Regions from separate parts of the Pantoea sp. C1E2 genome, predicted to be linked through region 3. Evidence: predicted binding sites of a transcription regulator. Region 3 holds the regulator's gene; each other region holds the start of a gene.
The links. Region 3 encodes CRP, which controls carbon source genes, mostly activating them, when cyclic AMP is high. Its sites were predicted from a motif close to ATGTGANNNNNNTCACAT; they were not measured.

Region 1 (4,279 bases), 870 kb from region 3:
CCAGCGCCGTGGAGTTGTAACCGCCTTGCACCAGTTTCGCCACGCCGGTCCACAGCACTTTGTCCAGACGATCGCCTTCATTGGCGGCGGCCAGCAGGCGCTGAGCGCCGACGCTTTGTGGTTTAGGTTTGCCAAAGGCGAAGCCGGTTTCGCGCAGCTGTTTCTCGGCCAGTCCGCGGATATGCTCGGCGCGCTCCCAGGCTTCTTTCTCGGTTTTACCGATGATGGGACGGAACGAGATATTGAAGTCGATTTCACGTCCCTGCTGCGCCGCCGCCGCTCGCACGCTGCGCACCGTCTCTTCTGCGCCTTTCAATGGCTCACCCCACAGGGCAAACACATCGGCGTGACGTGCTGCGACATCAATCGCTTCCTGTGACGATCCGCCAAAGTACACCGGCAGTTTTTTCTGCACGGGCTTGATGGCAGAAAACGCCTGCTCAGCCTGGTAAAAGTGTCCCTTATGATCATAAGGCTGGCTCGACTCCAGACTCTGCTTCAGCACAGCAAGAAACTCATCGCTGCGAGCATAGCGTTCGGCTTTATTCAGGAAGTCACCATCACGACGCTGTTCGACATCACTACCGCCGCTGATGATATGTACCGCCAGACGACCATCGGTCAGTTGATCCAACGTTGCCAGCTTACGTGCGGCCAGTGTCGGTGCGACAAAACCCGGACGGTGTGCCAGCAGGAATTTCAGTGTTGAGGTGTGTGCCGCGGCATGTGCGGTGACCAGAAAACCGTCGGGTTGATCGGACCAATAACCCACCAGAATGCGGTCGAATCCGGCTTCTTCATGGGCGCGGGCAAATCGCGCGATGTAGTCTTTATCGAATAGCGGCCCGCTAGCGGGAATGATCTCTGAAGCCAGACGGTGGCCAATCATGCCAAGAAATTGAATGCTCATACGATTCTCCAGATGTGACGTTATGGAGAAAAGCTACGGGCGCAGGTATCCGCGAAGGAAATTCAATATTGTGCAAAGGTTTTGCGTTTAGCGGGGAAGTGGCGATTGGCGGGGATAAGCAGGAATCAAAGCGAGATAGAACAGAAAAATATAATTAAGAAGAGAAGGGCGAGCCGCAGCTCGCCCTCATCATCAGAAGGCCAGAACCAGACCGGCGATAGCGGCAGAGAGCACGCTCACCAGGGTTGAACCGTACAGCAGTTTCAGGCCGAAGCGAGAAACCACGTTACCCTGTTCTTCGTTCAAACCTTTAATCGCACCCGCCACAATCCCAATAGAAGAGAAGTTAGCGAACGAGACGAGGAACACAGACAGGATACCTTCCGCATGTGGAGAGAGCTGACCGGCAATTTTCTGCAGATCCATCATCGCCACAAATTCGTTAGACACCAGTTTGGTTGCCATGATGCTGCCCACCTGCAGTGCTTCGCTGGACGGCACGCCCATCACCCACGCAAACGGGTAGAACACATAACCCAGCACACCCTGGAAGCTGATGCCGAAGATCAGGTCAAACAGTGCGTTCAATCCAGAAATCAGTGCGATAAAACCAATCAGCATCGCAGCAACGATGATCGCCACTTTGAAACCAGCAAGGATATATTCGCCCAACATTTCGAAGAAGCTCTGACCTTTATGCAAATCCTGCAACTGCAGATCTTCTTCGTTGTCGACACGGTACGGGTTGATCAGTGACAACACGATAAAGGTACTGAACATGTTCAGCACCAGTGCAGCAACCACATACTTCGGTTGCAGCATAGTCATGTAGGCGCCCACGATGGACATGGAAACCGTCGACATCGCCGTTGCAGCCATGGTGTACATGCGACGCTGCGACATTTTGCCGAGGATATCTTTATACGCGATAAAGTTTTCTGACTGTCCCAAAATCAGAGAGCTTACGGCGTTAAAGGATTCCAGTTTGCCCATACCGTTCACTTTTGACAGCACGGTACCGATGCCGCGGATAACCCATGGCAGGATACGGAAATGCTGCAAAATACCGATCAGCGCGGAGATGAACACGATCGGGCACAGAACATTAAGGAAGAAGAACGCCAGGCCTTTGTCGTTCATGTTGCCAAACACGAAGTTAGTCCCTTCAGCGGCATACTTGAGCAGATGGTCAAACACCCCCGCAAACCCTTTGACGAAGCCGAGGCCCGCTTCTGAGTTGAGGAAGAACCATGCCAGCAGAACTTCAATCACCAGAAGCTGGACGATATAGCGAATACGAATGCTTTTACGATCGTGACTGACCAGTAAGGCCAGTGCGGCTACCACCACTAATGCCAAAAGAAAGTGCAAAATATGGGACATGTCGGCTCCAAATTTGAGGAGGGTTGTATTTTGTTGCGTATTCTATGTAACGCGTTACTTAAAAACGAGATCAAAACCACATTATAAGTATTCGGTATCGACAAATTTCTAAGAATAGTCTCACCGCTCACAACCTCTTCACAAACCCTTCACAAGAAATATCCACAAAAACATTGTCTATAAAATAACCCGAGAGTAGAGTGATTCCTGTTGCAAACATTTTGGCAAGAACTGGCTTTACCGCAAGGTATAGCAATGGCTATACTTCATAGCACCATCTATTATTACGATAACTATAATCAATTTTCACTTGCCTTGAGCGCCCGTTAGTCTGCAAGGGTCAACAAGCGTTAGGACAGGGTCCACACTATGTCAGAAAGTCGCACCGCTGAGCGCGCCGCTCGCGGAGCCAGAAAAATCAAGCTCGCGCTGCTTGGCCCTGCCTTCATCGCGGCGATTGGTTATATCGATCCCGGTAACTTCGCCACCAACATTCAGGCCGGTGCGGCCTACGGCTATAAACTGCTGTGGGTGGTAGTCTGGGCCAACATCATGGCAATGATGATTCAGCTGATGTCGGCCAAACTCGGCATTGCCACTGGCAAAAATCTTGCCGAACATATTCGCGATCGTTTTCCGCGCCCGGCGGTGTGGTTCTATTGGGTGCAGGCGGAAATCATCGCCATGGCCACAGACCTCGCTGAATTTATCGGTGCGGCACTCGGCTTTAAATTATTGCTGGGGATTTCGCTACTGCAAGGTGCGGTGCTTACCGGTGTGGCGACCTACCTGATTTTGATGTTGCAAAGCCGGGGGCAGAAGCCGCTGGAGCTGGTGATTGGCGGCCTGCTGCTGTTCGTCGCGGCCGCTTATATTGTTGAGCTGTTTTTCTCTCAGCCAAAGGTCAGTGAACTGGTCACCGGCATGGCGCTGCCTTCGCTGCCCACCTCTGACGCCGTTTTCCTCGCCGCCGGTGTGCTGGGTGCCACCATCATGCCACATGTGATTTATCTGCATTCGGCGCTAACACAGCACGGCAACATTGGCAGCAAAGCGGATCGCTACTCATCGACCAAACTGGATGTGGCGATTGCCATGACCATCGCGGGCTTCGTCAATCTGGCGATGATGGCCACCGCCGCGGCCGCTTTCCACTTTAGCGGCCACACCAGTATTGTGGACCTCGACCAGGCCTATCTGACGCTGCAACCGCTGCTTGGCCATGCCGCTGCTATCGTGTTTGGTTTGAGCCTTGTCGCGGCGGGCTTGTCATCTACCGTGGTGGGTACGCTGGCAGGGCAGGTGGTGATGCAGGGCTTTATTCGCTTCCACATTCCGCTTTGGCTGCGTCGCACCATCACCATGTTGCCTTCCTTTATCGTGATCTGGGCGGGATGGGATCCAACGCGCATTCTGGTGATGAGCCAGGTGCTGCTGAGCTTCGGTATCGCGCTGGCGCTGATTCCGCTGCTGGCTTTCACCGGCAATCGCGAGTTGATGGGCGATGAGATGGTCAATTCTCGCCTGATGCAAAATGCCGGACGCTTAATTGTGGTGCTGGTAGTGGCGTTAAATCTTTATCTGCTGGTGGGCGAAGCGCTCGGCTGGTAACGCATCGAGAAAACAAAAAATCCCGGCTCAGCAGCCGGGATTTTTTTATCAATGATGATGGTGGTCGTGATGGTCACGGCGATCATCATGGCGATGATCGTGACGCCAATGTTCACGGCGCTCCCGCTCATGCCAGCGGCGTTCACGCTCACGTTCGTAAGCCTGATGACGACGCCACTCTTCGTGACGCCACCAGCGGTGATCGTTATAGCGATAACGGTCGTTCCACCAGCGTGGCTCACGCCAATGTCCGCCATCCCAATAGTAACCACGACGATCGCGATCGCCGAGATGCAGCGTGACACCCGGTGCTAATGTCAGCGTGGCGCTGTTGGCTTCTGCTGTGTGCATCGCCAGGGGTGAAAGTGTTGCCAG
Region 2 (4,279 bases), 3.3 Mb from region 3:
CGGTATCGCTGATGCTTACCGCATCACTGATAAGCAAGAGCGTTACACTCAGGTTGGCGTAGTTAAAGATGCCACCATCGCTGCACTGCAGGCTGAAGATGAATCATTAGATGCTGGCGAAATCGCTGACATCGTTCACGATCTCGAGAAGAGCGTCGTGCGTAGCCGTATCATCCGTGGCGAGCCACGTATCGATGGTCGCGAAAAAGACATGATCCGTGGTCTGGATGTGCGTACTGGCGTGCTGCCACGTACTCACGGTTCTTCTCTGTTCACCCGTGGTGAAACGCAGGCACTGGTTACCGCAACACTGGGTACCGCACGTGACGCGCAGAACCTGGATGAGCTGATGGGCGAGCGTACTGATAGCTTCCTGTTCCACTACAACTTCCCTCCATACTCAGTGGGCGAGACCGGCATGGTTGGCTCACCTAAGCGTCGTGAGATTGGTCATGGTCGTCTGGCGAAGCGCGGTGTGCTGGCAGTGATGCCTAAGCAGGAAGATTTCCCATACACCATTCGTGTGGTGTCAGAAATCACCGAATCAAACGGTTCTTCTTCTATGGCTTCTGTCTGTGGTGCTTCTCTGGCACTGATGGACGCAGGCGTTCCGATCAAAGCAGCCGTAGCCGGTATTGCGATGGGTCTGGTTAAAGAAGACGAGAACTTTGTGGTTCTGTCTGACATCCTGGGCGATGAAGATCACCTCGGCGATATGGACTTCAAAGTGGCCGGTAGCCGCGACGGTATCACTGCACTGCAGATGGATATCAAAATTGAAGGTATCACCCGTGAGATCATGCAGGTTGCACTGAATCAGGCTAAGGGCGCGCGTCTGCACATCCTGAGCGTGATGGAGCAGGCTATCAGCACCCCACGTCAGGAAATCTCTGAGTTCGCACCACGTATCTATACCATCAAGATCAGCTCGGACAAGATCAAAGATGTTATCGGTAAAGGCGGTTCTGTTATCCGTGCGCTGACCGAAGAAACCGGCACCACCATCGAAATCGAAGATGATGGCACCGTGAAGATCGCAGCAACCGACGGCAACAAAGCCAAAGAAGCGATTCGTCGTATCGAAGAGATCACTGCTGAAATCGAAGTGGGCCGTATCTACTCAGGTAAAGTAACGCGTATCGTTGATTTCGGTGCCTTCGTGGCAATCGGCGGCGGTAAAGAAGGTCTGGTTCATATTTCTCAGATCGCTGATAAGCGCGTAGAGAAAGTGACCGACTATCTGCAGATGGGTCAGGAAGTTCCAGTGAAAGTCATGGAAGTGGACCGTCAGGGCCGCGTACGCCTGAGCATCAAAGAAGCGACAGAGCAGAAACCAGTGGAAGAAACCCCTGCTGCAACGAATGCATCTGACGCCGAGTAAGCGTTTACTGATTGGCCTCTCCCTGCAAGTTGGGGAGAGGTGTTTGGATCATCGCGAGGGCGGGAATCCTTGTGCACAGCAGGCGGATGACAGGATGGTTATCCCAATGTTTGTATTCGGGAGTGGGAAATGAAGCCTTTTTTGCGCTGGTGTTTTGTTGCGACAGCTATCACGCTGGCAGGATGCAGCAACTCCAATTGGCGTAAGAACGAAGTTCTGGCAGTACCTTTGCAGCCCACACTGCAGCAAGAGGTGATCCTGGCGCGAATGGAACAAATTCTTGCCAGTCGTGCCCTGACCGATGATGAACGCGCACAGCTATTATATGAGCGCGGAGTGTTGTATGATAGTTTGGGTCTGAGGGCATTAGCGCGGAACGATTTTTCGCAAGCGCTGTCTATAAGACCAGATATGCCTGAGGTGTTTAACTACCTTGGTATATATTTAACGCAGGCAGGCAATTTTGATGCTGCCTATGAAGCGTTTGATTCTGTACTTGAGCTTGATCCAACTTACAACTATGCGCATTTAAACCGTGGTATCGCCCTCTATTACGGCGGTCGATACAAGTTAGCGCAAGATGATCTGCTGGCGTTTTATCAAGACGATCCTAACGATCCTTTCCGCAGCCTTTGGCTCTATCTCGTTGAAAGCGATATGGACGCCGACAAGGCCAAAGTCACGCTGAGACAGCGACATGACAAAGCGGTCCGGGACCAATGGGGATGGAATATTGTCGAGTTCTACCTTGGCGACATCAGTGAAAAAACGCTGATGGAACGTCTCAAGGCGGACGCAACGGATAACACCTCGCTCGCTGAACATCTCAGTGAAACCAACTTCTATTTAGGTAAGTACTACCTAAGTCTGGGGGAGAAGGACGACGCGAAAGCGTTGTTCAAACTGGCGGTGGCCAACAACGTTAACAACTTTGTTGAGCACCGATACGCATTGTTGGAACTGGCGCAACTCGGCCAGACACAAGACGATTTATCAGAATCTGACCAGCAATAGCTGACGAACTTTTATTGCCTGAATACTTGTAAAGTCATCATCTTCAAGGTGAGGGCTTTTCTGTTCGTCAAAACTTCTAATTTGAGCCGGTTCACACTTTTTGATGAAAATGACTGAAAGTTTTCACGACGAGTTATGTAGACTGGCCGCCGCAATCTAAGAGGCACGTGTACTACATGACTGATATTCAAACCACTTTTTCCGAACTTGGCCTGAACGCCGACATCCTTGAATCACTGAACGGCATGGGCTACGTGAAGCCATCCCCAATCCAGGCTGAGTGTATTCCTCACCTGCTGGCGGGCCGTGACGTGTTAGGTATGGCGCAGACCGGTAGTGGTAAAACTGCAGCGTTCTCTCTGCCGCTGCTGCACAACATTGATCCAACCGTTAAAGCACCGCAAATCCTGGTGCTGGCTCCAACCCGCGAACTGGCTGTTCAGGTTGCTGAAGCCATGACTGAATTCTCTAAACACATGCGTGGCGTGAATGTGGTTGCCCTGTACGGCGGCCAGCGTTATGACGTACAGCTGCGCGCTCTGCGTCAGGGACCACAGGTTGTTGTGGGTACGCCTGGCCGTTTGCTCGACCACCTGAAACGCGGCACGTTAGATCTGTCTAACCTGCGCGGCCTGGTGCTGGACGAAGCTGATGAAATGCTGCGTATGGGCTTCATCGAAGACGTTGAAACCATCATGGCGCAGATCCCAGACGGTCATCAGACCGCGCTGTTCTCAGCTACCATGCCAGAAGCGATTCGTCGCATTACTAAACGCTTCATGAAAGATCCTCAGGAAGTGCGCATTCAGTCAAGCATGACTACGCGTCCTGATATCTCTCAGTCTTACTGGACCGCTTACGGCCGTAAAACTGACGCACTGGTGCGTTTCCTGGAAGCAGAAGACTTTGATGCCGCTATCATCTTCGTGCGTACCAAAAATGCAACGCTGGAAGTGGCTGAAGCGCTTGAGCGCAGCGGTTACAACAGCGCAGCACTGAACGGTGACATGAACCAGGCACTGCGTGAGCAGACGCTGGAGCGCCTGAAAGATGGTCGTCTTGACATCCTGATCGCCACCGACGTTGCCGCACGTGGTCTGGACGTTGAGCGTATCAGCCTGGTTGTTAACTATGACATCCCAATGGATGCTGAGTCTTACGTTCACCGTATCGGCCGTACCGGTCGTGCAGGTCGTGCTGGCCGCGCACTGCTGTTCGTTGAGAACCGCGAGCGTCGTCTGCTGCGTAATATTGAACGCACCATGAAGCTGACCATTCCAGAAGTTGAGCTGCCTAATGCAGAACTGCTGGGTGAGCGTCGTCTGGCTAAGTTCGCCGCGAAAGTACAGCAGCAGCTGGAAAGCAGCGATCTGGACATGTACCGCGCACTGCTGAGCAAAATGCAGCCGGGCGAAGATCTGGATATCGAAACTCTGGCCGCAGCACTGCTGAAAATGGCACAGGGCGAACGTCCACTGATTCTGCCACCAGAAGCACCGCGTCCAGCACGTCGTGAATTCCGCGACCGTGATGATCGTCGTGATTCACGCGACTCACGCGATTCACGTGGTCCGCGCGAAAACCGTGGTGACCGTGGCGAAAGCCGTGATGGCGCTCCACGTCGTGAACGTCGTGACGTTGGCGAAATGCAGCTGTACCGCATTGAAGTGGGCCGTGATGATGGTGTTGAAGTTCGTCACATCGTTGGCGCGATCGCTAACGAAGGCGACATCAGCAGCCGTTACATTGGTAACATCAAGCTGTTTGGTACTCACTCAACTATCGAGCTGCCTAAAGGTATGCCGGGCGAAGTTCTGCAGCACTTCACTCGCACGCGCATCCTGAACAAGCCGATGAACATGCAGTTGATGGGTGATGCACCGG
Region 3 (4,279 bases):
TGCGTTGAGATGCTCAACGATAAACTGACTGTGCGTCACCCACATGCGCATATCTTTCAGGTACTGCGCATTAAAGCCCGGCTCGCTGGATGCCTGATTCAGGGAGTTAAACAGCGCATTGTGCGCCTGATTAACCTTCATGCGTTGATACGCCAGCTTTTCGGGGGATTGCTCCGGCCCCAGCAGCATTCTTAGCGCTTCCTGATAGGCATCCAGTGCATCATGTGCGTTGCTGCGCAGCAAGCCACTCTGCCACTGCGGCCATAGCCAAATCATGCCGGCAAAGGCGATCAGGCAGCCCATCAGTGTGTCCATCATGCGCGGTAACAGGAACTGCGCGCCGTTCAGCGACAGCAGCTGCAGCGAATACACTGCCGTCACGGTAAAGCCAATCATCGACCAGCCGTAATACTTGCGCGTCACCAGATAGCTGGCGAGGGTGATGGCCAGCATAAACAGCAAGGTGATCGATTCGGGCACCGCCAGCTGCAGCGAACCGGCCGCGATCAGCAATCCGGCAAAGGTGCCCAACGCACGGTGCTGAATGCGTACCCGTGTGGCGCTGTAGCCATTCTGGCTGACGAACATAATGGTCATCAGAATCCAGTAGGGCTTGGGAATATTGAAGAACAGCGCCAGCGCACTGCCAAACATCAGCATCACCGAGATACGCGCGGCGGTGCGCAATGCGGCGGATTTCAGCGACAGATAGCTGCGCAGCGCCGGAAACAGCGGCAAACGGCGCTGGCGATCGGCCATCAGGTCACGGGTGTACAACGGCTTCTGGGTGCGCAGCACGCGAGCGATACGGCTGAAGTGGTAATAGCAGAAGTTACCCACCGGATTATCGGGGTTTTGACGCGCAATCTTCTCCAGCGCACCGAGCTGCTTCTCCATGTGAAAACGATCGGGCAACTGATGATAGAGAATGGCATCGGCCAGCAGACGCAGGCGCGCAGAGATAGTTTTCGCATTCCAGCGGATCACCGCTTCGGCGTGACTCTGTTCCACCAGCTTCTGCACCTCTTCCGGCTGGTGCAGGCTCACCGAGATGTGTTCCTGCAAATCCAGCGCCACCTGGAACGCGCGCGTCAGGCGTTTGTGGCTGTTATCACGACTGGCCGACAGCATATGCATTTGCTGATAACAGGTGGTGATCAGATCAACGGCTTTTTGCTGGCGTGCCAGCAGCGGTGGTAATGCCTTTTCCGGATCGGTGAGCTGCGTCAGCAGGGTATATTTGGCATCGCAGTAATCCGCCAATTCCCGATACAGCAGGCTAAGGGTTTCACGCATCGGCTGCTCTTTCCACAGCCAGAACCAGAACCAGTTAAACAGGCCGTACCATAGCGTGCCACCGATATACAGTAGCGGCGGCACCCACATGGGCATGCGTCCAACCAGGCTGAGGCTAAAGATGGCGGCAATCAGTGTGGCGGGCAGCAAGCGACCGTGCAGTGGGCTGATTTCGCCGGTCACGCCTATCAGCAGCGGCAGCACGAATAGGATCAGCGGTAAAGGAATCGCGTCACTGGTGAGAAATTGGATCAAAAAGCTGGCGGTGGCAAACAGGGAGCCGCCGACAATCAGGCGTTTGAAGAAGCGTTTATGCGGGGTATCGAGACCCGCCATGTTGCAGCAGGCAGGCACTAAGGAGAACAGCAGGCCTTTTTGCAGATCGCCAAACAGCCAGCCAAGAGCCACAGGCAGGCACAGCACCAGCGTTTGCCGCAGTGCGTAGTTGACCTCAGGATGATAGATGATTCGGCGCCACATCAGCTCATCGCAAACAAAAACGGCGCGATGTTGCCATCACGCCGTGGGTGATAAGAAATTAGCGGGTGCCGTAGACGACGATGGTTTTACCGTGTGCGGAGATCAGGTTCTGATCTTCCAGCATTTTCAGGATACGACCCACGGTTTCGCGTGAGCAACCCACGATTTGACCAATCTCCTGACGGGTGATTTTGATTTGCATCCCGTCCGGGTGAGTCATCGCATCTGGTTGTTTAGCCAGATTAAGCAGCGTTTGCGCGATACGGCCCGTCACATCGAGGAAGGCAAGGTTGCCCACTTTTTCGGAGGTGACTTGCAGACGACGCGCCATTTGCGACGAGAGTCGCATTAAAATATCCGGGTTTACCTGAATCAGCTGACGGAATTTTTTGTAGGAAATTTCAGCCACTTCGCAGGCACTTTTCGCACGTACCCAGGCACTACGTTCCTGACCTTCTTCAAACAGGCCGAGTTCGCCGATGAAATCTCCCTGATTGAGGTAGGAGAGGATCATCTCTTTGCCTTCTTCATCTTTGATCAGTACCGCGACGGAACCTTTCACGATGTAGTACAGCGTTTCCGCTTTCTCACCCTGATGGATGAGTGTGCTTTTGGACGGATATTTGTGAATATGGCAATGGGACAGGAACCATTCGAGTGTAGGGTCTGTTTGCGGTTTGCCGAGAACCATTCGCTATTATCCTCTGTTGTAATCGTGCCCAAAATACAGGGGGCAGTTTTCCCTGTCAGGCGGTGTAATCGTAGAGCGCTTCCAGTAAAGGAAAATTATTTCCGGGTGATTCTTAAGCTACGCTTTTGATTCTTCCCGCCTTCGTCTGTTATGACGAAAATATTTTCAGCACTGTTTGTAGCACAGCTTTTGCAAGCTGTCTTCTGTTGTCTCGCTTCAGCAAAGGGCAGATGTGTCTGGATTGCTGTTTATCAAGTGAAAGCGTACTCTGGCGGCAAAACCGCCACTTCAGGAGAAAGAATAATGCAGGCACGAGTGAAATGGGTGGAAGGGCTGACCTTTCTCGGAGAATCCTCATCAGGCCATCAGGTATTAATGGACGGTAACTCGGGCGACAAAGCGCCGAGCCCGATGGAGATGGTTTTGATGGCAGCTGGCGGCTGTAGCGCGATTGACGTGGTGTCGATCCTGCAAAAGGGTCGAAATGACGTGGCTGACTGCGAGGTGAAACTCACCTCCGAGCGCCGTGAAGAAGCGCCACGTATTTTCACGCAAATCAACCTGCATTTTATCGTTAGCGGCAAGGCGCTAAGCGATAAAGCGGTCGCGCGGGCTGTCGATCTGTCGGCGGAGAAGTATTGCTCGGTGGCGATCATGCTCGGCAATAGTGTGAAAATGACGCACAGTTACGAAGTGATTGAGCGATAGCATCAGCGGGCGGCCAAACGGCCGCCGCTACAGAATTTCTGGATTATTCAATCCGTTTACCTTCAATCAGCCGCTGCACCAGTGGCGTCATGATTAACTCCATCGCCAGACCCATTTTACCGCCCGGCACCACCAACGTGTTCATATGTGAAATGAACGAGCCCTGGATCATCGCCAGCAGATAAGGGTAAGCAATGCCTTCCAGTCCACGGAAGTGAATCACCACAAAACTTTCATCGAGCGAAGGGATTTCACGTGCGGCAAACGGGTTGGAGGTGTCAACGGTCGGCACGCGCTGGAAGTTGATATGGGTGCGTGAGAACTGCGGCGTGATGAAGTTGATGTAATCCTCCATCGAACGCACCACCGAATCCATCACCGCTTCGCGCGAATGGCCTCGCTCGCCGGTGTCGCGCACCAGCTTTTGAATCCACTCCAGGTTGACGATCGGCACCACACCGACCAACAGATCGACATGCTCCGCCACGTTCTGCTGCTGCGTGACGACGCCGCCATGCAGTCCTTCATAGAACAACACATCGGTGTTTTCCGGCAACGGCTGCCAGGGCGTGAAGGTGCCGGGCACCTGATTCCAGGGCACAGCTTCATCATAGGTGTGCAGATATTTGCGCGATTCACCTAACCCGGTTTGTCCGTAATGCTTGAAGGTGTGTTCTAACAGACCGAAGTCGTTGGCTTCCGGGCCGAAATAGCTGATATGGCGGCCCAGATCGCGCGCTTTACGGATCGCCATGTCCATTTCGGGACGGGTATAGCGATGGAAGCTGTCACCTTCCAGCTCCGCAGCGTGCAAATCCAGCTGCTGAAATATTTTACGGAAGGCAACGCTGGTGGTGGTAGTACCGGCACCGCTTGAACCGGTCACGGCAATGATTGGATGCCTGGCTGACATAACAGAACTCCCTGTGAGGTCGGGCGATGAGCATTGTTACCACGAATTATCGTGCGGTGCATTAACCGCGAAATTCGCCTTTCGGCATAATGTTGACGGATTCATGCAGTTCCGACCACACCAGAACGACGTCCCCGCGTTCCAGCTGGCGGCGCACGTCGGCCACTTTCTGTTCCAGGCTGCGCTCCTGC

Region 1: a site for CRP is predicted at 2,358-2,375, ahead of ACXI0A_RS15820 (NupC/NupG family nucleoside CNT transporter). Genes of this name have one in related genera too.
Region 2: a site for CRP is predicted at 2,475-2,492, ahead of yrbN (protein YrbN). Genes of this name have one in related genera too.

Annotation. Positions count from the first base shown of each region.
Region 1 covers NZ_JBSZHT010000002.1:3,306,561-3,310,839, reverse strand. The annotation lists gene ACXI0A_RS15825 (LLM class flavin-dependent oxidoreductase) at 1-910, opposite strand, end outside; gene ACXI0A_RS15820 (NupC/NupG family nucleoside CNT transporter) at 1,103-2,293, opposite strand; gene ACXI0A_RS15815 (Nramp family divalent metal transporter) at 2,663-3,904, shown strand; gene ACXI0A_RS15810 (DUF2502 domain-containing protein) at 3,953-4,279, opposite strand, start outside.
Region 2 covers NZ_JBSZHT010000002.1:838,885-843,163, forward strand. The annotation lists gene pnp (polyribonucleotide nucleotidyltransferase) at 1-1,381, shown strand, start outside; gene nlpI (lipoprotein NlpI) at 1,511-2,395, shown strand; gene yrbN (protein YrbN) at 2,499-2,555, shown strand; gene ACXI0A_RS04080 (DEAD/DEAH family ATP-dependent RNA helicase) at 2,572-4,279, shown strand, end outside.
Region 3 covers NZ_JBSZHT010000002.1:4,178,474-4,182,752, reverse strand. The annotation lists gene ACXI0A_RS19965 (YccS/YhfK family putative transporter) at 1-1,776, opposite strand, end outside; gene crp (cAMP-activated global transcriptional regulator CRP) at 1,835-2,467, opposite strand; gene ACXI0A_RS19955 (OsmC family protein) at 2,771-3,175, shown strand; gene ACXI0A_RS19950 (phosphoribulokinase) at 3,219-4,088, opposite strand; gene ACXI0A_RS19945 (YheU family protein) at 4,150-4,279, opposite strand, start outside.